DNA from 3 places in the Sphaerisporangium sp. NBC_01403 genome. Region 2 is predicted to be linked to each of the others. Evidence: riboswitches for the same ligand, from Rfam matches in the RefSeq annotation. Region 2 holds a riboswitch; each other region holds the start of a gene.
The links. Region 2 has a riboswitch for cobalamin ahead of OG589_RS03000 ((2Fe-2S) ferredoxin domain-containing protein). Riboswitches for the same ligand answer to the same signal wherever they lie in the genome.
Positions count from the first base shown of each region.

Region 1: it holds a riboswitch for cobalamin, as region 2 does, so the genes downstream of both, metE (5-methyltetrahydropteroyltriglutamate--homocysteine S-methyltransferase) here and OG589_RS03000 ((2Fe-2S) ferredoxin domain-containing protein) in region 2, are expected to answer to the same signal.
Region 3: it holds a riboswitch for cobalamin, as region 2 does, so the genes downstream of both, cobN (cobaltochelatase subunit CobN) here and OG589_RS03000 ((2Fe-2S) ferredoxin domain-containing protein) in region 2, are expected to answer to the same signal.

Region 1 is NZ_CP109534.1:2,400,309-2,407,020, forward strand. It holds gene OG589_RS10590 (DMT family transporter) at 1-394, shown strand, start outside; gene OG589_RS10595 (hemerythrin domain-containing protein) at 653-1,366, opposite strand; gene OG589_RS10600 (maleylpyruvate isomerase family mycothiol-dependent enzyme) at 1,480-2,274, opposite strand; gene OG589_RS10605 (TetR/AcrR family transcriptional regulator) at 2,267-2,902, opposite strand; gene OG589_RS10610 (hypothetical protein) at 2,953-3,120, shown strand; gene metE (5-methyltetrahydropteroyltriglutamate--homocysteine S-methyltransferase) at 3,244-5,571, opposite strand; cobalamin riboswitch at 5,719-5,926, opposite strand; gene cobF (precorrin-6A synthase (deacetylating)) at 6,087-6,712, shown strand, end outside.
Region 2 is NZ_CP109534.1:699,910-706,621, forward strand. It holds gene OG589_RS02980 ((2Fe-2S)-binding protein) at 1-470, opposite strand, end outside; gene OG589_RS02985 (ABC transporter ATP-binding protein) at 467-1,267, opposite strand; gene OG589_RS02990 (FecCD family ABC transporter permease) at 1,264-2,331, opposite strand; gene OG589_RS02995 (ABC transporter substrate-binding protein) at 2,328-3,233, opposite strand; gene OG589_RS03000 ((2Fe-2S) ferredoxin domain-containing protein) at 3,326-3,634, opposite strand; cobalamin riboswitch at 3,723-3,915, opposite strand; gene OG589_RS03005 (superoxide dismutase) at 4,191-4,793, opposite strand; gene OG589_RS03010 (Dyp-type peroxidase) at 5,216-6,442, opposite strand; gene OG589_RS03015 (copper chaperone PCu(A)C) at 6,435-6,712, opposite strand, start outside.
Region 3 is NZ_CP109534.1:6,263,824-6,270,535, forward strand. It holds gene cobN (cobaltochelatase subunit CobN) at 1-3,629, opposite strand, end outside; cobalamin riboswitch at 3,663-3,862, opposite strand; gene cobG (precorrin-3B synthase) at 3,880-5,259, shown strand; gene OG589_RS27925 (cobalt-precorrin-5B (C(1))-methyltransferase) at 5,284-6,372, opposite strand; gene OG589_RS27930 (cobalt-precorrin-6A reductase) at 6,549-6,712, shown strand, end outside.

The sequences.
Region 1 (6,712 bases), 1.7 Mb from region 2:
CGCCTTCACCGCCACCTTCATCAAGGAGAGCACTTCCATCTTCCAGAGTGATCCGGCCGCACTGCTCGCCTCCTGGCAGTTGTACGCGATGGTGGTCGCGGGCCTGTGCAGCCTGTTCCTGCTGCAGAACGCGCTACAGAGCGGCCCCCTGGTTGCCGCACAGCCGGCACTGACCGTCAGCGATCCTGTGGCCAGCATCCTCTACGGCACCACGATGTTCGGAGAGCATGTCCGTACGGGCACCTGGATCCTGCTCGAAGCCACAGGCATCGCTTTGATCATCTATGGCAGCTTCCTGCTCGCCAAGTCGGCCCCATCCGAGCTCGGTCAAAAGCCGCCCCGACGCGGGCATGAGAGCCGTCTCGGGCGGTCCCGAGGTGAACGAGGTCGATGACTGGCGAGCGGCCGCGTCGCGATGATCAGGAGAACGTTGTGATGTGCTCGACACGGTGTGCCACATGAAAATCACCGTGCCCGGCAACCCGTGCCGCTATAACCGTGATCTCATCAATGATCGCCCATGCGACAGGGAACCGGTGGACGCGGCACGTTCACTGAGCCTGGCCACCCGCAGTCTCATCGCCGGTCAGGCCCTCGACGAGCGTGACGTTTCCTCAGACAACTACAGGGAATCGAAGACGCTTCCGCCCGATCAGCTCGGGGTCGGCCGAGGACGCTGTCGGCTCAGCGGGGTGACCTGGATGTGTGGTCCCCATCGGAGGGCGCATTCCCGCCGGTACGGCTTGGCGAAGGCGTGCAGCAGGATGAAGCGGGGCACCGCCGGCACGACCCGCACGACCACGTCATAGCCCTCCGGATCGAGGCTGTCGATCAGCCAGTGGCCCTCCCGGCCGAGTTCCCTCTTGGACCTCGTCGCCACATGATGGGTGTTCGTGTAGGCGTCCCAATGTGCCCGGGTGATGCTGCGCGAGACGATCGGCATCATCTCCTCTTCTTCCCGTCGCAGATGCGGGTCGAGAACGGATCGCAGCGACTCGATCACACCGACGAGACCTTCCCGGGCCGTGCTGGAGCCGTCGGCCGCGTAGGCAGCGGCGGCCTTCTCCACCCGGTCGATCTCCGGAGCGATCCGAGCGTGATCGGCATCCATCTGGTCCAGCAGGTCGCCGGCAGCGGGATTGCGCGCCCGCACGATGGGCCACAGGCCCTGATCTTCGCCGATGTGGTGGCCGTGCAGGAATTTCATCAGCCACTCGACATGGGCCGCGATGGCCACCCGCTGCCGCTCAAGCGGGGGCGGCGTAGACGAGAGCGCCCTCGTGGTCCGCTCGAGGTCGCGGCGTAACGCGCCGTGGATGATGCCCATTATTCGCGTATCGGCCGGTCGGTCACTGTTCGCCGTCATCGAGGCGGCTCCCTTCTGGATGGTCAGGGTTTCTCTGGATGATCTCCACCAGCCCGTCCGCCGGGCGGCGCTCCAGCCCGACTGCCGGATCGAATTCTTGGCACCCGTACGTTCTAGAAGACGACTTTGGCTTGGCGGACGACGGTGAGGGCGGCCTCTGTGCCGGATACAAGTTCCAGCGGCACGTCGTCGTCGCGACCGGACAACGCACGCATGTATGCCACAGTGTCCGTTCGGACGACCGCCGTCGGCTCGCCCGAGCCGATCAGCCACGAGCCACCCCCCGGGCCGGCGAGCTCCAACACGACCGGTGCCGCGGACCAGGCCAGGGCCAGGTCGCGGATGACCTGCTCGACGATCTGCCGGTCGTGATCCCCGATGGTGATCTGCCGCCCCGCCGCCCGGGCCAGGTCGATGCGATGCATCCACAGGTCACGGTTGTAGATGACGTCGAGCAGGTAGCCGACGGCCAGCGGCGGTACACCGGGTATGCCAGCGTTGATCTTGATGCGGCGCATCGGGCTCGGCCTCTGCCGGCGGGCGCGTACGGCGCGAGGCCACAGCAGCGCGAAGCGTTCGACCAGTGCCGGTCCGGCTTCGGCGGCGTGGTCGTCGATCTGCACGGCCATATGAGCGTCCAAAGCGATCTTGCCGGGGTATCGGCGTCGTCCCACCAGTTCCCGCCGCAGCATCGTGCCGAGGTGGATGTTGTCTTCGCACTGGGCGACGAGGTGGGCGACCATGGTGCGCACGTCCCATTCGCCGCAGTCGGTGGGACGCCTCCAGTCGCCGTCGCGAAGCGCTCCGAGCAACGCGAGGGTGGCGCGGCCCTCGGCCTCGGCGATCACGGCCGACTGGTCGCGGTCGGTCTGCGGCAGGTGCGCGGCTTCCGTGAAGGATTCACTCATCGGGCTCGCCCTTCTCAGCGGCGTAGTAACGGAAGAACATATCCAGTGCCTTAGGCGTGAGCCGGGTGAAGCGTCCCTTTCCGGCCGGCGCGGACGGTTCGTTGGAGAGCTGCTGGCTGATCACACCGGACATCAGCACCGTGAAGAGGGCGACGCCCTCCTCGCTCGCGGCGGCAGGCGCCAGTTGTCCGGCGTCCACAGCCGCCCTCAGCGCCTCACCCAGGACCTCCAGCTGCCGTACGGCGGGCCCGAACGCCTGAGGGGAAGGCTCGAATCCGGGCACCGGTCGCCAGTACAGGAGCTGCGCGAGCACCGGGTTGGCCACCACCCAGGCGATGGTGGCCTCCTGGCCCGCGGCGATGGCCCTTCGCGGATCCTCGGCGAGCCTCGGTAGGTACGGGTCCAGGACTTCGACCATCTGTCGCGTCCCGCGCTCGAACAGCGCGTCGTAGATGGCCAGCTTCGACGGGAAGTACTGATAGAGCGACGGTGGGCGCATGCCTACGCGCCGTGCGACCTCCGCAAGGCTGAGCGCGGCCACGCCCTCTTCGCCCATGACCTCGATCGCGGTGTCGAGGATCTCCTGAACGGTCTCGTTGCGCCGACGGAGCCTACGATCTTCCCTCATGCCACTAGTAAAACCTAACGACATTAGGCAAGTCAACTCCTGTTTGGAGATTGGAAGACGCCCTCCAGCGTGGCGCGGCGGGCGGCGACGTCCCCGACCGGCGGGGCGTGCTGTCGGCGGCCGCGGCGGCGAAGGGGGCGAGGGCCTCGGCGACCTCGGGGTCAAGGGTGAAGGACATGACGGTCCTCCTTCGCGAACGAGCGATGTACTCGGGATGAGCGGCGTGCTCGCGGTGGATGGTGTGCCCGGGGACGTCCACGCACGCCTTGTCGATCTTGGTGCCGGGCCATCGCGTCGGGCCCGGTACGCACCGGAGGTGTGCGCACCGGGCCTGGAGGAGGTCAGCCGGCGATGCGGCTGGCGATTTCGGCTCGGATCTTACGGGCGGCGGTGACCAGGTTGTTCAGGGAGTCGCGGACCTCAGGCCAGCCGCGGGTCTTCAGACCGCAGTCGGGGTTGACCCACAGCCGCTCGGCCGGGATGCCGTCGAGCCCCTTGGACAGCAGGAGGGACACCTCTTCGACGCTCGGTACGCGCGGGGAGTGGATGTCGTAGACCCCGGGGCCCACCTCACGCGGGTAGCCCGCCCCGGCCAGTTCGTGGGCCACCTGCATGTGAGAGCGTGCGGCTTCCAGGCTGATGACGTCGGCGTCGAGGTCGTCGATGGCGGCCAGGATCTCGCCGAACTCGGCGTAGCACATGTGCGTGTGGATCTGGGTGTCCGCGCGGGCGCCGCTGGTCGTCAGGCGGAACGCCTCGGTGGCCCAGGCCAGGTAGGTCGGCCGGTCGGCGGCGCGCAGGGGCAGGGTCTCGCGCAACGCGGGCTCGTCGACCTGGATGACCGCGGTGCCGGCGGCCTCCAGGTCGGCGACCTCGTCCCGTAGCGCCAGGGCGACCTGGCGCGCCGTCTCGGCCAAGGGCTGGTCGTCGCGGACGAAGGACCAGGCGAGCATGGTGACGGGCCCGGTGAGCATGCCCTTGACCGGGCGGCTCGTCTGGGACTGGGCATAGCGGGTCCAGGCCAGGGTCATCGGCTTGGGACGCGAGATGTCCCCGGCCAGGATCGGCGGGCGAACGTACCGGGTGCCGTAGGACTGGACCCAGCCGTGCTGGGTGGCCAGGTACCCGTCGAGCTGTTCGGCGAAGTACTGGACCATGTCGTTGCGTTCCGGCTCGCCGTGCACCAGGACGTCGATTCCCGCCTGCTCCTGGAAGGCGAGGACCTCGCGTATCTCGGCGGCGATGCGCTCGTCATAGGCCGCGGCGTCGATGCGTCCCGCTCGCAGGTCGGCTCGGGCGACCCGGAGCTCGGCGGTCTGCGGGAACGAGCCGATGGTGGTGGTCGGCAGCAGGGGCAGATCAAGCCGGGCGCGCTGGGCGGCGGCCCGTTCGGCGTACGGCTGGGGACGGCGCGCGTCGGCGGAGGTGACGGCCGCGCTGCGGGCCCGTACGGCCAGATCCCGGGTGAGCGGCGAGTTCGCGCGGGAGGCCAGGGCGGCCCGGTTGTCGAAGAGCTGGTCGGCGATGGCGGGGGTGTCCTGGGTGAGTGCCCGGGTGAGGGTGACGACCTCGGCGGTCTTCTGCCGGGCGAAGGCCAGCCAGCGGGCGACCTCCGGTTCGAGCTCTGCTTCGGCTCTGGCGTCGAGGGGGACGTGCAACAGGGAGCAGGAGGTCGCCACGTCCACGCGGTCGGCCAGGCCCAGCAGGGTCGCCAGCGTCGCCAGCGACGCCTCCAGGTCGTTGATCCAGATGTTGCGGCCGTCCACGACGCCGGCGACGAGCCGCTTGCCGGGAAGGCCTCCCGCACTGGCGAGCAGGTCCAGGTTGGCCGCCGCGGGCCCGGTGAAGTCCAGGGCCAAGCCCTCGACGGGCGCGCCGGCCAGGATCGGAAGGGCCTCGCCGAGGTGGCCGAAGTAGCTGCCCACGAGGATCTTCGGCCGGCCCTCCAATTCGCCGAGTTCCCGGTAGGCGCGGGCGACGGCGTCAAGGACGGCGGGCGGCTGGTCCTGGACCAGGGCGGGCTCGTCGAGCTGCACCCACGTGGCGCCCGCGGTCCGCAGGGCCGCGAGCACCTCGGCGTAGACGGGGAGGAGCCGGTCCAGCAGGGTGACGGGCTCGAAGTCCTGTGCGACGCCGGGCGCGGGCTTGGCGAGCAGCAGGTAGGTGATGGGACCCACCAGAACGGGCCGAGGATCGTGCCCGAGCGCGAGGGCTTCGCGCAACTCGCCGACGGCCTTGGCGGGGTCGGCGGTGAAGGCGGTCTCCGGCCCCAGCTCGGGGACCAGGTAGTGGTAGTTGGTGTCGAACCACTTGGTCATCTCCAAGGGCGCGACATCCTGGGTGCCACGGGCCATCGCGAAATAGCCGTCGAGCGCGTCGGCCCGGACGGCCGCGCGGTGGCGTTCGGGGATCGCCCCGAGCATGACGGTGGTGTCCAGCACGTGGTCGTAGAGCGAGAAGTCCCCGGTGGGGACCTCCTGGATGCCGGCGTCGGCAAGCTGCCGCCAGGTTTCCAGGCGCAACTGCGCGGCGATGCGACGCAGGTCGCCGGCGGTGACCCGGCCCGCCCAGTAGCCCTCGATCGCCTTCTTCAGCTCACGGTCCGGCCCCTGACGCGGGTAGCCGTGGACGGTGGCGATCGATGAGGGGGTGGTGGAAATCTCAGCCACGAACTCTCCTTCGCGAGTCACGTATGGACATCGCGGCCCCGGAGAGGCGGAGATACGGCCGATCGGCACGCGTGCGGGTGCAAGCCTGCTGGTCCGCCGGCCCGCCCTCGAGGCCATCGACGTCGCCGCGCGCGGTCGCGCGCGGGCAGTGGCAGGTCTTCGGACTCGCGAGCACGCCGGGGCTTACCGAGCCCGGGCACCTACTGGCCGTCGCTTCCCTGACCCGATATCCGGATCCAGTGCGTGTGACGGCGGTCGTTCCCACTCACCGCTGCGGGGCAGTCCCGGAATTGGACGAGCTTGCGAGCAGAGCAGGCAAGCGCTTCCGCACCGGGTTCCCTCTTACGACGCCACTGCCTGGCCGGCAGGGCGAACCGACTGCGCGTCCAGCCTAAGCGCAACCGGCTCCCAGGCCAACATCCTGATCCGCGCACCCGGTGACAGAGCAACCCCGGACAACTCGGCGCCACGCACGCCTGGTGGGCCGGCCGTGCGGGAACGGCAGACTTGCCCCTGTGAAGAGAATCCTCATCATCGGCGTGGGCGCCGGGGACCCCGAGTACCTGACCATTCAGGCGGTCAAGGCCATCCAGCGGGCCGACGTCTTCTTCCTGCTGGACAAGGGGGAGGAGAAGGACGAGCTCATCCGGTTGCGGCAGGACATGATCGAGGAGTACGCCCGGGGACCCTACCGCGTCGTCCAGGCCCGCGACCCCGACCGCGACCGCACCAGCCCCGCCTACGCCACCGCCGTGCGGGACTGGCGCACGCGCCGCGCCGACCTCTACGAGCGGCTCATCCTCCACGAGCTGGGCGAGGACCAGACCGGCGCCTTCCTCGTCTGGGGCGACCCCTGCCTGTACGACAGCACGCTGGCCATCATCGAGGACGTTGCGGGCCGAGGCGGCGCGCGGTTCGGCTACGAGGTGATTCCCGGGATCAGCAGCGTGTCCGCCCTGGCGGCCAGGCACCGCACCACCCTGACCCAGGTCGGCCGGCCCGTACGCATCACCACCGGCCGCCGGCTCTCCGAAGCCGCCTCCGAGACGGCCGGCGACGTCGTCGTCATGCTCGATGCCCACTGCGCCTTCGCCGGGCTTCCGGACGCTCCCGATCTCGACATCTCCTGGGGCGCCTATCT
Region 2 (6,712 bases):
GCGTTGCCGTGAAGGAGCCGGGGAGCGACCTTGACGCGCAGCCCGGCGGACAGAGGGGCCAAATGATCCTCCATGACCAGCCGATAAAGGACCTGAGTGAGAGTGCCGTCGCGGGGCGCCTCCCAGCCACGGGGCGCGGGTAACCGGAGTTCGGGTCCGTCCACGCGCTGCTGGAGGCCGCCGAGGTCGGGGATGACGCCGTGCACGATGACGCAGCCCAGGATGGGAGACCACAGGCGAGCGGCGTGCCCGAGTTGGACGATGGAGGCGGCGATCCGCGGCTCGGGTGTGCCGTAGCGGGCGGCGCGGGCGGACACGAGGTGCCCCAGTCCTGCCGCGTAGGCGTCCGAGACCGGCCGCCACTCGCCATCCGCGTCGCCGGTGGTGAGAGAGAAGAACGACCCCAGGCCGGCGACGTCGGTCAGGGCGCGAGCCACGGAGACGGACGGGACCGGTCGCAGGGAGGTCATGCCGCTCCCTTCCTCCTGTGCTCAGGGTCCGGGACGACGCTGATCTGCGGGATGCCGGTGCGTGGGTGGACGTTCACTTCGGCGTCCACCTGGTAGACCTCGGTGAGCAGGTCGGCGGTGAGCACCTCGGTGGGTGGGCCGGCCGCGACCAGCCGCCCAGCGTCGAGGACGCAGATCCGGTCGCAGAACGCTGCCGCGAGGTTGAGGTCGTGCAGGGCCACTATGGCGGTCACGCCCAACCGCCGCACCAGGTGGAGGGCATCGAGCTGGTGGCGCAGGTCCAGGTGGTTGGTCGGCTCGTCCAGCACCATCGTCCCGGTCTGCTGGGCCAGAGCACGTGCGATCAGGACACGCTGCTTCTCCCCTCCCGACAGCCGGTCGAACGGGGCTTGGGCGAGGCCGGCGACATCCAGCGCCGCGAGGGCGTCGGTCACGATACGGAGATCCGCGGCGTCATCGCCCTGGAACGCGCGTTTGTAGGGACTGCGGCCCATGGCGACCACGTCGTACACGGTCAGTTCAAACTCGCCCGGCGCTTCTTGCAGCACGGCGGCCAGCCGACGCGCCAGTTGCCTCCCGGTCAGCTGCCAGACGTCGTCGCCGTCCAGCAGGACCCGCCCCGAGGTCGGTCGCAGCGCGCGGTAGAAAGTACGCAGGAGGGTGGACTTCCCTGCGCCGTTGGGTCCCACCAGCGCGACCACCTCGCCCGTGGCGACCTCCAGCGAGACGTCCTCCACCAGTGCCCGGCCCCCGATGACGACGCCGACGCCCTCGGCGCGCAACGTCGCCGCGGTCATGAGGCCGCCCTCCGCCGCATCAGCCACAGGAAGAACGGCCCTCCGGCCAGCGCGGTCAGGATCCCGATCGGGATCTCCTCAGGAGCGATCACACTGCGCGCGGCCAGGTCGGTGGCGATCAGGAAGGCCGCGCCGAGCAGCGCGACGGCGGGTAGCGCACGCCGGTGGTCGGCGCCGACCAGCAGCCGCACCACGTGCGGCAGCATCAGGCCGACGAACCCGATGGTGCCGCTGACCGCGACGATCGCTCCGATCATCAGCGCGATCACCACGAACAGTGCGGCGCGGAAGCGGTGCACGTTCAGACCCAGCGCGGCCGCCGCCTCTTCTCCGGCGAGCAGCAGATTGAGCGGTCGGGACACACCGAGCAGCACACCGGTTCCCGCCAGCACCGCCGCCGCGGGGATCCAGATGAGGTCCCAGGTGGTCCCGGCCAGCCCGCCCAGCGTCCAGCGCAGCGCGGACTCGGCCTTGCGCGGGTCGTCGGAGGTGACGATGAGGTAGCTGGCGACGGCCGAGAGCACCTCGCCCGTGGCGACCCCGGACAGCACCAGCCGCACGGTGGTCATCCGCCCGCCGGCGCGGGCCAGGAAGTAGACCAGCACCAGCGCCGCGAGGGCCCCCAGGAAAGCCGCGAGCGGCAGGGAGAACGCGCCGAGCAGTGACACCGGGAACACCATGACGAGCACCGCGCCGACGCTCGCGCCCGAGGACACCCCGAGCAGCATCGGATCGGCCAGCGGGTTGCGCACCAACGCCTGCAGGGCCATCCCGCACACTGACAGCCCCGCCCCGACGACACCGCACAAAAGGATCCGCGGCAGCCGGACATCCAGCACGATCGTCTCCCGGACCTGGGTCCAGACCGGTTCGGCCAGTGCCGGGTGGAGCCGGTGGGCCAGGATTCCCCACACCTGGCCCGGCGGCAGCCGTACCGAGCCGACCGCGATCCCGGCCGTGACCGCCACCACCACCGCGACGGTGAGCGCCGCGAGGACCAGCGGATACGGCATGCGGGCACGGCGGCCCACGGCGACCGCTCCCGTTTCGACGACCTCGGTCACGCGAAGCTTTCCGGGTGCAGTTGGCGGGCCAGAGAATCCACCGCGGAGGGCACACGCACCCCCAGTACCGTGGACGACAGCGGCAGCACCGCGAAGCGCTGATTTTTGATCGCGGGCACGTCCTTGAGCGCGGGATTGGCCAGCAGGGACTTCCTCTTGTTCTCCAGCGGCTGGTCGCCGTAGTCGTAGATGACGATCACGTCGGGTGCCCGCTCGGCGACCTGCTCGAAGGACACGTCCCCGAAGGACTTGCCCAGATCGCCGAATACGTTCGTCCCGCCCGCCAGCGTGATCATCTCGTTGCCGATCCCGGCGCCGCCCGCGGTGAACGCCGTCTTCTCTCCGCTGTCGAAGACGAACACCTTGGCCGGAGCCACTCCGTCGATCTTGTCCTTGACGCCGTCCAGTACGCCGCGCATGGTGGCGATCCGCCGCTCGGCCCGGTCGGAGACGCCGAAGATCTTGCCGATGGTCCGGACCTCCAGCTCGACCTCGGCCATGGTCACCGGGCCTGTCGGGCAACCTTCGATGTTGAGATAGGAATTGATTCCGCCTGCGGCCAGGGCGGTCCGGCCGCGGCCTTCCTTCTCGTCGAAGGCGCTCTTGAAGCCGCCGTACACGAAGTCGGGCTCGGCCGCCAGCAACGACTCCTGCGAGGGGTATTCCTTGGCCAGCACCGGAACCGCCTGGTAGGCGGCCTGGTACTCGGGCAGGATCTTGTCGTCCAGGTAGGCGGTGCCGGCCATCGACTTCTCCAGGCCGAGGGCGAACATGATCTCGGTGGTGTGCTGGTTGAGGGTCACCACTCGCTGCGGTGGCCGCTGGTAGGTCGTGGTCACCCCGCAGTTGGTGACGGTCACCGGGAAGTCCGCCGTCGACGAACTCGCCGCTGAGGGGCCCATGGGAGAAGGGGGGCTCTGTCCTGCGGCTCCGCAGCCGGAGATCAGCATGGCGGCGGATAGCAGAAGCAGAAAGGGCAGCGAGCGGCGGCTCGTCATCGACGGGTCCTTTCCCGGGCAGAGCCGGTTCGGCGGGGTGGAGTGAAGATGTGCAGAGTGAGGATCTCGGGAGGCTCGGCCACTCCCGGGCCGCCGGCGCGGATCCAGGCGGCGATGTCGCGGGCCGCGTCCGGTTGGTTGACCAGGCCCAGCCAGACCGGGCGACCGCCCATCGTGCGTCCTGCCGGCGAAGGGTGGACCACGACAACGTTGGCCTGCTCGCACACGTCCAAGCACTCGGTGACGCGTACCTCGGCGATTTCGCCCAGGAAGCGCACCGGCTCCTCGTGATCCAGGCTCGTCACCTTGCCGGTTCCGCAGCAACAGCCGCGGCAGACGGTGACCCTGCTCATGACGACGACCACGGTCCTCTCTTGGGGAGATCCGCCCCAATTTCCCTGAGGAGGCGACCGCGTGAGTCTCCTGGCTCTCGGGTCACAGCTCGTCCCGGCCTTCCCACCCGCACGCGGGCAGTGGCTTGTTCGGGATCCGCTCGCCGATCACAGTGGCGGGACCGCGCCGGATTCACACCGGCTTCCTCGTTCCGCCGTCGCCTACAGCGACCATGGTCGCACAACCGCGACATCTCGGGCAAAGAGCTACATGGAGTGCCTGGAACCGTGAGGTCCTCTGCCATGACCTGTGATCGGCGTACGAGTGGGCCCGGTGCGCATTGGATGTGTACGCACCGGGCCCGGAGGAGGTCAGCCGGCGTGCCCCGTCCCGCCCACCTGGGCCACCTGCGTCAAGTACAGGGTGGTGTCGCCGGGGGCGAGCAGACGGATGCGGGGTGCGGCGCCCGGCCGCCCGGTTGGATAGCGATGCAAGGAAGGCCGGTCGGCGGGCGCCGCGGTCATGGGGTCATGCGCCCTTGGCGGCGGTGAATCGGGCGATGACGTCGTTCCAGTTGATGAGGGACCAGAGCTTCTGGACGTAGTCGGGACGCACGTTGCGGTACTGCAGGTAGTAGGCGTGTTCCCAGGCGTCGAAGACCAGCAGCGGGGTGGTGTTCATGCCGACGTTGCCGTGGTGGTCGTAGACCTGCTCGACCACCAGGCGGCGGGCGAGCGGCTCCCAGGCCAGGATGCCCCAGCCCGAGCCCTGTACGGTCGAGGTCGCCGTGGTGAGCTGCTTCTGGAACGCCTCGAAGGAGCCGAAGTGCTCGTCGATGGCCGCGCCCAGCTCGCCGTCGGGACGGTCGCCGCCGTCGGGGGAGAGGTTCTGCCAGAAGATCGAGTGCAGGACGTGGCCCGACAGGTTGAAGGCGAAGGTCTTCTCCAGTCCGACCAGCCCGCCGAACTCGCTCTTGTCCCGGGCCTCGGCCAGCTTCTCCAGGGAGTCGTTGGCGCCCTTGACGTAGGCGGCATGGTGCTTGGCGTGATGCAACTCCAAGATCTCACCGGTGATCGCCGGCTCCAGCGCCGCGTAGTCATAGGGCATGTCCGGAAGGGTGTACTGACCCACGGTGGGCTCCTCGCCATGTCGGAACTTATTGCAATATTGTCGCAATAACTTCTACCATGCAGCAGTGGTGTCCATGTGGTGTAGACGGAGCGAGCAGTTCAGAACAGGGACCGGCCGTGCTGCGGGACCCACGCTGTCTCCGTTCGGCGTCTGGCACACCCGGCCGCGCCACGTGCCTCCCGCCCGCCGACATCGATCCGGCCATGCCTGCACGTGACCGCCGACAGGCGTGGCGACATCGCGGTGGAGGGGGGTGTGGACATGGGAACTCCAGGCTCGGCGTCCATGCGGCGGGCACAGGCGCCGGATCGGCCGCCCGGACGAGGTTCCGGCCGGGGAGGGGACAGGCGATGTGCCGCCAGGCGAGCCGGCGGCACGTCGCCGGTGTGATCAGAAGATGATCACAGAGGTTCCTCGGCGGATCACGTCAGGACGGTCTCCCCGATCCAGCCGTCCGGTCCGCACCCCGGGGGAATGGCGAAGACCGCCGAGCCGATCGGAGTCGTCCACTCGTTCAGCAGGTCCGCTTCGGCCAGGCGCCTCTGGATGGGAACGAACTGGCGGGTGATGTCGGCCTGGTAGGAGGCGAACAGCAACCCGGAGTCCGTCGCACCGTCCCGGGTCACTCCCTCGTCGTAGTTGTAGACGCGCCGCAGGATGCGCACGCCCGGGTCCTCGACCCGGGCGCGGCGGATGTGGGCGTACTCGGAGATGACGGGAAAACCCGCGGCGCTGAGCCGTCCGAAGTCCGGTTCGTCGTGTTCCTTGTTCCCGGTCAGCGGGGCGCCGTCACTGAGCCGCCGGCCGATGGTGAATTCCTTGGCCACGGCGTCGGCGGCGTCCCACTTCTCCAGGTTCGTGCGAATCCTTCGCAACACCAATGTGGTGCCCCCATCGGGCGCCCACACGATCCGCTCGAACTCGGGGGTTCCCGCTACGGCGTTGCCGGTCCCGTCGAGCTGGCCCATCACGTTGCGCTGGGTCAGTCCCGGCTGCTGGGAGTGCGCCGCCTGGCGGAAGCCCCGCTGGACCCACCGGACGGTCGCGAACGACCGGGTGTCCTTGACGATCATCCGAAGCGTGTGGGCGACGGTCAGGGGATCGTCCGCGCAGATCTGGACCAGCAGATCCCCGCCGGTCCACCGGGGCTCCAGCTTGTCGATCGTGAACGCCGGCAGCGTGGCGGGCCGTCCGTCCGCTCCGGCCGCGGCGTACAGGCCGGGGCCGAATCCGAACGTGACGGTGAGCCTCGCCGGCAGGGCCGCCAGATGGGGCTCGGTGTCGGCGAGCGCGGGCAGGCCCTGGGTGAGCCGCCGGGCGTCGTCGGTGAGCACCCGCATCAGCCGCGAAACCCCGTCACGGTCGACGCCGTCGCGCAGGTCGAACCCGGCGAAGACGGCATGCGCCTGCGGAAGAGTGGCGATCCCGGCCTGCCGGGAGCCGTGGAACGGCTCGACGGCGGTACCGTCCTTGATCGGCGGGTCACCGGCTGCCTGCGGTGTGTCATCCGTCGCGGAGGCCGCGGCCGCGACGCCGCTCGTGACCACGCCCACCGCGACCGCGGCGCCTCCGGTGAACAGTCCTCTGCGGGACAGCCGGAGCCCGGGAGCGGGATCCGGCCGCGAAGCCGTGGCCGGCCGGTCAGCCATTGCCGCCGCCCATGTCCATGCCGGACTGGTAATCCTCGTTGCCTCCGGCGAAGTCCTTGCCCAGGGCGGTGAACTCGAAGGTGCCACCGTCCTTGAGCGTCAAGGTGAACGGGATCTCGGCGCCCGGCTTCACCGCTTCCGCCACGTCCATGAGCATGATGTGGTCGCCACCAGGCTCAAGCACGTGCGAACCATGAGCGGGGATGACGAAGCCGCCCTTCTTGGGCTGCATGACCGTCTTCCCGTCGGCCTGGACGACCTCGTGCAGTT
Region 3 (6,712 bases), 4.5 Mb from region 2:
TCGGCGCCGCCCTCGATGTCGCCCTCGACCTTGAGGTAGACCTCCTGCAGGTCGCGCAGGATCTCGGGGTCCGGGTGCTCCCACATTCCCCGCCCCGCCGCCTCCAGCAGGCGCTCCGCCATGCCGTGCAGGGCCCATGGGTTGGACTCGGCGAGGAAGCTCTGGTTCTCCGGGTCCAGGACGTAGGTGGCGGCGAGCTTGTCGTACATCCAGTCGGCGACCACGCCGGTGGTCGCGTCGTAGCCGAACAGGTAGTCGACCGTCGCCGCCAGCTCGAACGCCCCCTTGTATCCGTGGCGCCGCATCGCCGACACCCAGCGGGGGTTCACCACCCGGGCGCGGAAGACGCGCGCCGTCTCCTCCGAGAGGGTGCGGGTGCGGACCGCGTCCGGGCGGGTGCTGTCGCCGATGTAGGCGGCGGGCGCCCTGCCGGTCAGGGCGCGCACGGTGGCGATCATGCCGCCGTGGTACTGGAAGTAGTCGTCGGAGTCGGCGATGTCGTGCTCGCGGGTGTCGACGTTCTTGGCGGCCACGGCGATGCGCCGGTAGGCGGCCTCCATGTCCTCCCGCGCGGGCGTGCCGTCCATGTCCCTGCCGTAGGCGAAGCCGCCCCACACCGCGTACACCTCGGCGAGGTCGGCGTCGTCGCGCCAGTTCCTGCTGTCGATCAGCGGCAGCAGCCCCGCGCCGTACGCGCCGGGGCGGGAGCCGAAGACGCGGGTGGTGGCCCGCCGCTCGTCGCCGTGGGCCGCGCGGTCGGCCACCACGTGCGCCCGTACGAAGTTGGCCTCCTCCGGCTCCTCCAGCCCGGCGACCAGCCGCACCGCGTCGTCCAGCATCACGACCACGTGGGGGAACGCGTCGCGGAAGAAGCCGCTGATCCGGACGGTGACGTCCACGCGGGGCCGGCCCAGCTCCTCGTGGGGGATCGGCGCGAGGCCGGTGACCCGGCGGGACGCCTCATCCCACACCGGCCGCACGCCGAGGAGCGCGAGCACCTCGGCCACGTCGTCGCCCGAGGTGCGCATGGCGCTGGTCCCCCAGATCGACAGGCCCACCGAGCGCGGCCAGTCGCCGGTGTCGGCGCGGTAGCGGGCGAGCAGGGACTCGGCCATCGCCTGCCCGGTCTCCCAGGCCAGGCGGCTCGGCACGGCCTTGGGGTCCACGGAGTAGAAGTTGCGCCCGGTCGGCAGCACGTTGACCAGCCCGCGCAGCGGCGACCCGCTCGGCCCCGCCGGCACGTACCCGCCGTCGAGGGCGTGCAGCACCGCGCCGATCTCGTCGGTGGTCCTGGCCAGCCGGGGGACGATCTCGGTGGCCGCGAAGTCCAGGATCCGCCCGACCTGCGGCGGTACGGCCGCGCCGAGCACGGCCGCGCAGACCTCCTCCACCGCGCCGGGGTCCCAGTCGCGCTCCTCCATGCCGTGGACGAGCGCCGCCGCGACCGTCTCGGCCTCGTCGGTGCCGGCCCGCCCGGCGGTGCCGTCCTCCGCCAGGCCGAGCGCCTCGCGAAGGCCGGGCAGCGCCTCGGCCCCCGCCCACATCTGCCGGGCGCGCAGCATCGCCAGCACCAGGTCGCTTCTGGCCTGTCCCACGGGCGCCTGGCCGAGCACGTGCAGGCCGTCGCGGATCTGCACGTCCTTGACCTCGCACAGCCAGCCGTCGACGTGCAGCAGGAAGTCGTCGAACTCCGCGTCGTGCGGCCTGTCGTCCAGCCCGAGATCGTGGTCGAGCCTCGCGGCCTGGATGAGGGTCCAGATCTGGGCGCGGATCGCGGGCAGCTTGGCGGGGTCCATGGCCGCGATGGAGGCGTGCTCGTCGAGGAGCTGCTCCAGCCGCGCCATGTCGCCGTAGGTGTCGGCGCGGGCCATGGGCGGCACCAGGTGGTCGACCAGGGTGGCGTGGGCGCGGCGCTTGGCCTGGGTGCCCTCGCCGGGGTCGTTCACCAGGAACGGGTAGATCAGCGGCAGGTCGCCGAGCGCGGCGTCCGGGCCGCAGGAGGCGGACATCCCGGCGGACTTGCCGGGCAGCCACTCCAGGTTGCCGTGCTTGCCGACGTGCACCACGGCGTGCGCCCCGAACCCGTCCTGGAGCCAGCGGTAGGCGGCCAGGTAGTGGTGACTCGGCGGCAGGTCGGGGTCATGGTAGATCGCGATGGGGTTCTCGCCGAACCCGCGCGGCGGCTGCACCATCACCACGATGTTCCCGGCGCGCAGGGCCGCCAGCACGATCTCCCCCTCGGGGTCGCGCGACCGGTCGACGAACAGCTCGCCGGGCGGCGGCCCCCAGTGCCGCTCCATCCCCGCGCGGAGGTCATCGGGGAGCGTGGCGTACCAGGCCCGGTAACGGGCGGCGGAGATGCGTACCGGGTTGCCGGAGAGCTGCTCCTCGGTGAGCCAGTCCTGGTCCTGACCGCCCGCGGCGATGAGCGCGTGGATGAGCGCGTCACCGTCCTGGGCGTCCACGCCCGGCAGGCCGCCCTCGCCCTCGGGCCCGATGTCGTACCCGCTCGCGCGCATGGCGGCCAGCAGGCGGACCACGCTGACGGGCGTGTCCAGGCCCACCGCGTTGCCGATGCGCGCGTGCTTGGTCGGGTAGGCCGACAGCATCACCGCGATCCGCCTGTCCCCCGGGGGCACGTGCCGCAGGGTGGCGTGCCGTACGGCGATGCCGGCGACCCGGGCCGCGCGCTCGGGGTCCGCCACGTAGACGGTCAGCCCCTCCTCGTCGACCTCCTTGAAGGAGAACGGCACGGTGATGATCCGCCCGTCGAACTCCGGGATGGCCACCTGGGAAGCGGCGTCCAGGGGGGACAACCCGTCGTCGCTCGCCGCCCAGGTCTCCCGGTCTCCCGTCAGGCACAGGCCCTGGAGGATGGGAACGTCGAGCCGGGCGAGCGCGCCCACGTCCCAGGCCTCGTCGTCACCGCCCGCCGAGGCGGTGGCGGGACGGGTGCCGCCCGCCGCGAGCACGGTGACGACCAGCGCGTCCACTTCGCCGAGCACTTCCATCAGGGCGGGCTCGGCGGTGCGCAGCGACGCGCAGTAGACGGGCAGCGCCCGTCCCCCGGCATTCTCGATCGCGGCGCACAGCGCCTCGACGAACCCGGTGTTCCCCGCGACGTGATGCGCCCGGTAGTACAGCACCCCCACGACCGGCCGCCCAGCGCTTTCCTCTGATGCCTCGGCGCTCTCGCGGTCCAGGATGCCCCAGGCGGGCGTGGCCTCCGGGGCGGCGAAGCCGTGCCCGGTGAGCAGCACGGTGTCGGACACGAACCTGTGCAGCTCGGCCAGGTTGGCGGGGCCGCCGTGCGCGAGGTACGCGTGCGCCTCCGCGCACACCCCTCCGGGGACGGTGGACAGCTCCATCAGCTCGGCGTCGGGAGCCTGCTCGCCCCCGAGGACGATGACGGGGCGGGGCCCGGCCAGCAGGAGGTCCAGCCCCTCCTCCCACACCCGGCGCCCGCCGAGCAGCCGGACGACGACCAGCTCCACGCCGTCGAGCAGCGGGGAGAGGTCCTCGACGGCGAGCCGGGCCGGGTTGCCCAGCCGGTACGGGGCGCCACTCGCGCGCGCGCTCAGCAGGTCGGTGTCGGAGGTCGACAGCAGAAGTACGGGGAGATGGCGCACGGCACATCCTCACTCGGGGTCCGCGCCCCGGGTCGTCGGTCCACACGGCCTGGAGTCTCCTGGCTTCCGGATCGACGCTCACCCCGGCCTTCCCGCCCGTTGCCGGGCCGTGGCCTTCTGGTGGGGTTCGCTCCCCGGTGACAGTGGCGGGACCGCGCCGGATTCACACCGGCTTCCTCCTTGTGCCGTCGCTCCCCTATCAGATCACGGAGTCCGACTTATTGCGACAAGTAGGGTTAACATCCTGAACGTGGCAGTTGCCGACCTTCCGGGTCTTTCATCGCGCGCCAACGCCCAGGGATCCCCCAGCACGTCAGGCAACGACCTCCACGGATCTCCCGGCAGGTCGCGGCCGGACGCCTGTCCCGGTGCGTTGCAGACGCATCCGGCCGCGGACGGCGCCGTCGCCCGTATCCGGGTGCCGGGGGGCATCCTGACCGCCGCCCAGCTGCGCGAGCTCGGCGCCGCGGCCACTGCCCTGGGCTCCGGGGTGATCGAGCTGACGTCCCGCGCCAACGTGCAGGTACGGGGGCTGGACGCCGAGGGAGAGGCCGCGTTCGCCTCCGGCATGGCCGCCGCCGGCCTATTGCCCTCCGCCACCCACGAGCGGGTGCGCAACATCCTGGCCTCCCCGATGGCCGGGCTCGACGGTCGCGGCCTGATCGAGGTGGCGCCGCTCGTACGCGAGCTGGACCACGCCCTCTGCGCCCGCCCCGCCCTCGCGGGACTGCCCGGCCGGTTCCTGTTCGCCCTCGACGACGGCAGAGGCGACATGACCGCCCTCGGGGCCGACGTCGCCTTCGTCCCGATCCCCGCGCCGGCCGGTGGCGAGGAGGTCGAGGGGGCGCTGCTCCTGGCTGGTGAGGACCGGGGACTACGCATCGCCCTGACGCGAGCGGTACCCGCCATGATGGCGGCGGCCGAGGCCTTCCTCGCCGAACGTACCGCCCAGAACTCGACGGCCTGGCGCATGGCCGAACTCGACGACGGCCCCGCCACCATCGCCACCCGCCTCGGCGACTTCGCCGGCGTCACACCACCCGGCCACCGCACCCCCGTGCCGGACTTGTCGGATATGTCGGCACCGCCGCCGCTTGGCCTGGTGTCCCGGCCCGGAAGGCGGGCAACGCTGGTCGTCATGCCGCCGCTCGGCCGGTTGACGACCGCCCAGGCGTACGCGCTCGCGACGGCGGCGGAGGCGGGAGATGGCGAGATCCGGCTGACCCCGTGGCGTGGCGCCATCGTGCCCGGCATCAGCGGAGCGGACGCGGATTCCTGGCTGTGCAGGCTGGCGGCCACCGGGCTGGTGACCGATCCCGCCTCCGCGTGGACCGGGGTCACCGCCTGCACCGGACGACCCGGCTGCGCGAAGTCACTGTCCGATGTCCAGGCTGACGCCGCAAGCTCGACGGCCCGCGCCGGCCTTCCCCTGATCGGCGCCCAGACGGCCGGCGTACTGCCCGTGCACTGGGCCGGGTGCGAGCGCCGGTGCGGACGGCCCACCGGACGGGCCGTACTCGTGGTGGGCACCGGCAACGGATACCGCGTCGACGCGGACGGCCGGAGCCTGCACTACCAGGACATCGAGGAGACGGCCGCCGCGGTCGCCACGGCCAGGAGGACCGGCTGAACAGGGTTCGCCCGTCAGGGAGTGTCAGCCGGCGCGGCCGACGATGGTGCCCGCGCGGTCGATGACCACGACGTCCACCTGTACGGGAGCTCCACGCAGCACTCCGGCCGACGCCACCCTGGCCCGCTCGGCCACCAGGTCCCCGAGGGGCAGGTTCTCCTGCTGACAGAGTTGCAGCGCCTGTAACGCGGTGTTCGCGTGCAGCACCCGATCAGCCAGGTCGACGCTGCCGCCCGCCTCCCGGACCAGCGTGGCGAGCGCCTCGGTGCTGACCTGCGAGCGGCCCGAGTGCAGGTCGAGATGGCCGTCGGCGAGCTTGGACAGCTTGCCGATGCCCCCGGCGACCGTCAGCCGAGGGACCGGATGCCTGCGCAGGTACTTCAGCACGGCCCCGGCGAAGTCGCCCATGTCCAGTAGCGCGTCGTCCGGAAGCCCGTACAGCCCGGCGGCGACCCGCTCCGACGTGCTGCCCGTGCACGCGGCGACGTGCGTGTGCCCGGCGGCGCGGGCGACGTCGATGCCGCGCCTGATGCTGTCGATCCAGGCCGAGCACGAGTAGGGGACCACGACCCCGGTGGTGCCGAGGATGGACAGGCCGCCGAGGATGCCCAGGCGGGGATTCCACGTGCGCCGGGCCAGCTCCTCGCCGTGCTCCACCGAGAGCTCCACGACGACGTCGCCGCTACCGCCGCACCTGGCGGCGACCCGTTCGACGTGCTCGCGCATCATCTGCCGGGGCACCGGGTTGATCGCCGGCTCCCCCACCTCCAGTGGCAGCCCGGGCTTGGTGACCGTGCCCACCCCGGGCCCCGCGCGGAATGCGACACCGGTCCCCGGCGCGCCGTGCCGTACGGTCGAGAAGATCAGCGCACCGTGGGTGACGTCCGGATCGTCCCCCGCGTCCTTGACCACTCCGGCCCGGGCCATGGCCGAGCCGGTCAGGGGGCCGGTGAGCTCCTCGGTGGCGAGCGCGAACGCCGGGCGCTGCCCCCGTGGCAGCAGGATCTCCACGGGGTCGGGGAACGCCCCGGTGAGCAACGCCGTGTACGCGGCCGTGGTGGCCGCCGTGGCACACGCACCGGTGGTCCAGCCATGTCGCAGGGCAGTGCTCATGCGTCAAGGATGTACCACGCGAAACCGGACAACCCGACGAGGTCAGGCGTGCTGGCATCCACCCAGGCCGCACGGCATCCCGGTATCCGGCGGGGCGCCCATGAGGGTGGACGTCCTAATATCCGGAAGGATCCCTCGATGAGGGCACACTTCTTGGTACACGGCAGGAGCGGCTGGTGAAGGCAGGCGTCCTCGTTCTCGGGGGGACCGGGGAGGCGCGGGCGCTGGCGGCGGCGCTCGCCGGCCGTCCCGAGGTCCGCGTGATCTCCTCGCTCGCGGGCCGGGTGACCGATCCCCGCCTTCCCGAGGGAGAGGTGCGCGTCGGGGGGTTCGGCGGGCC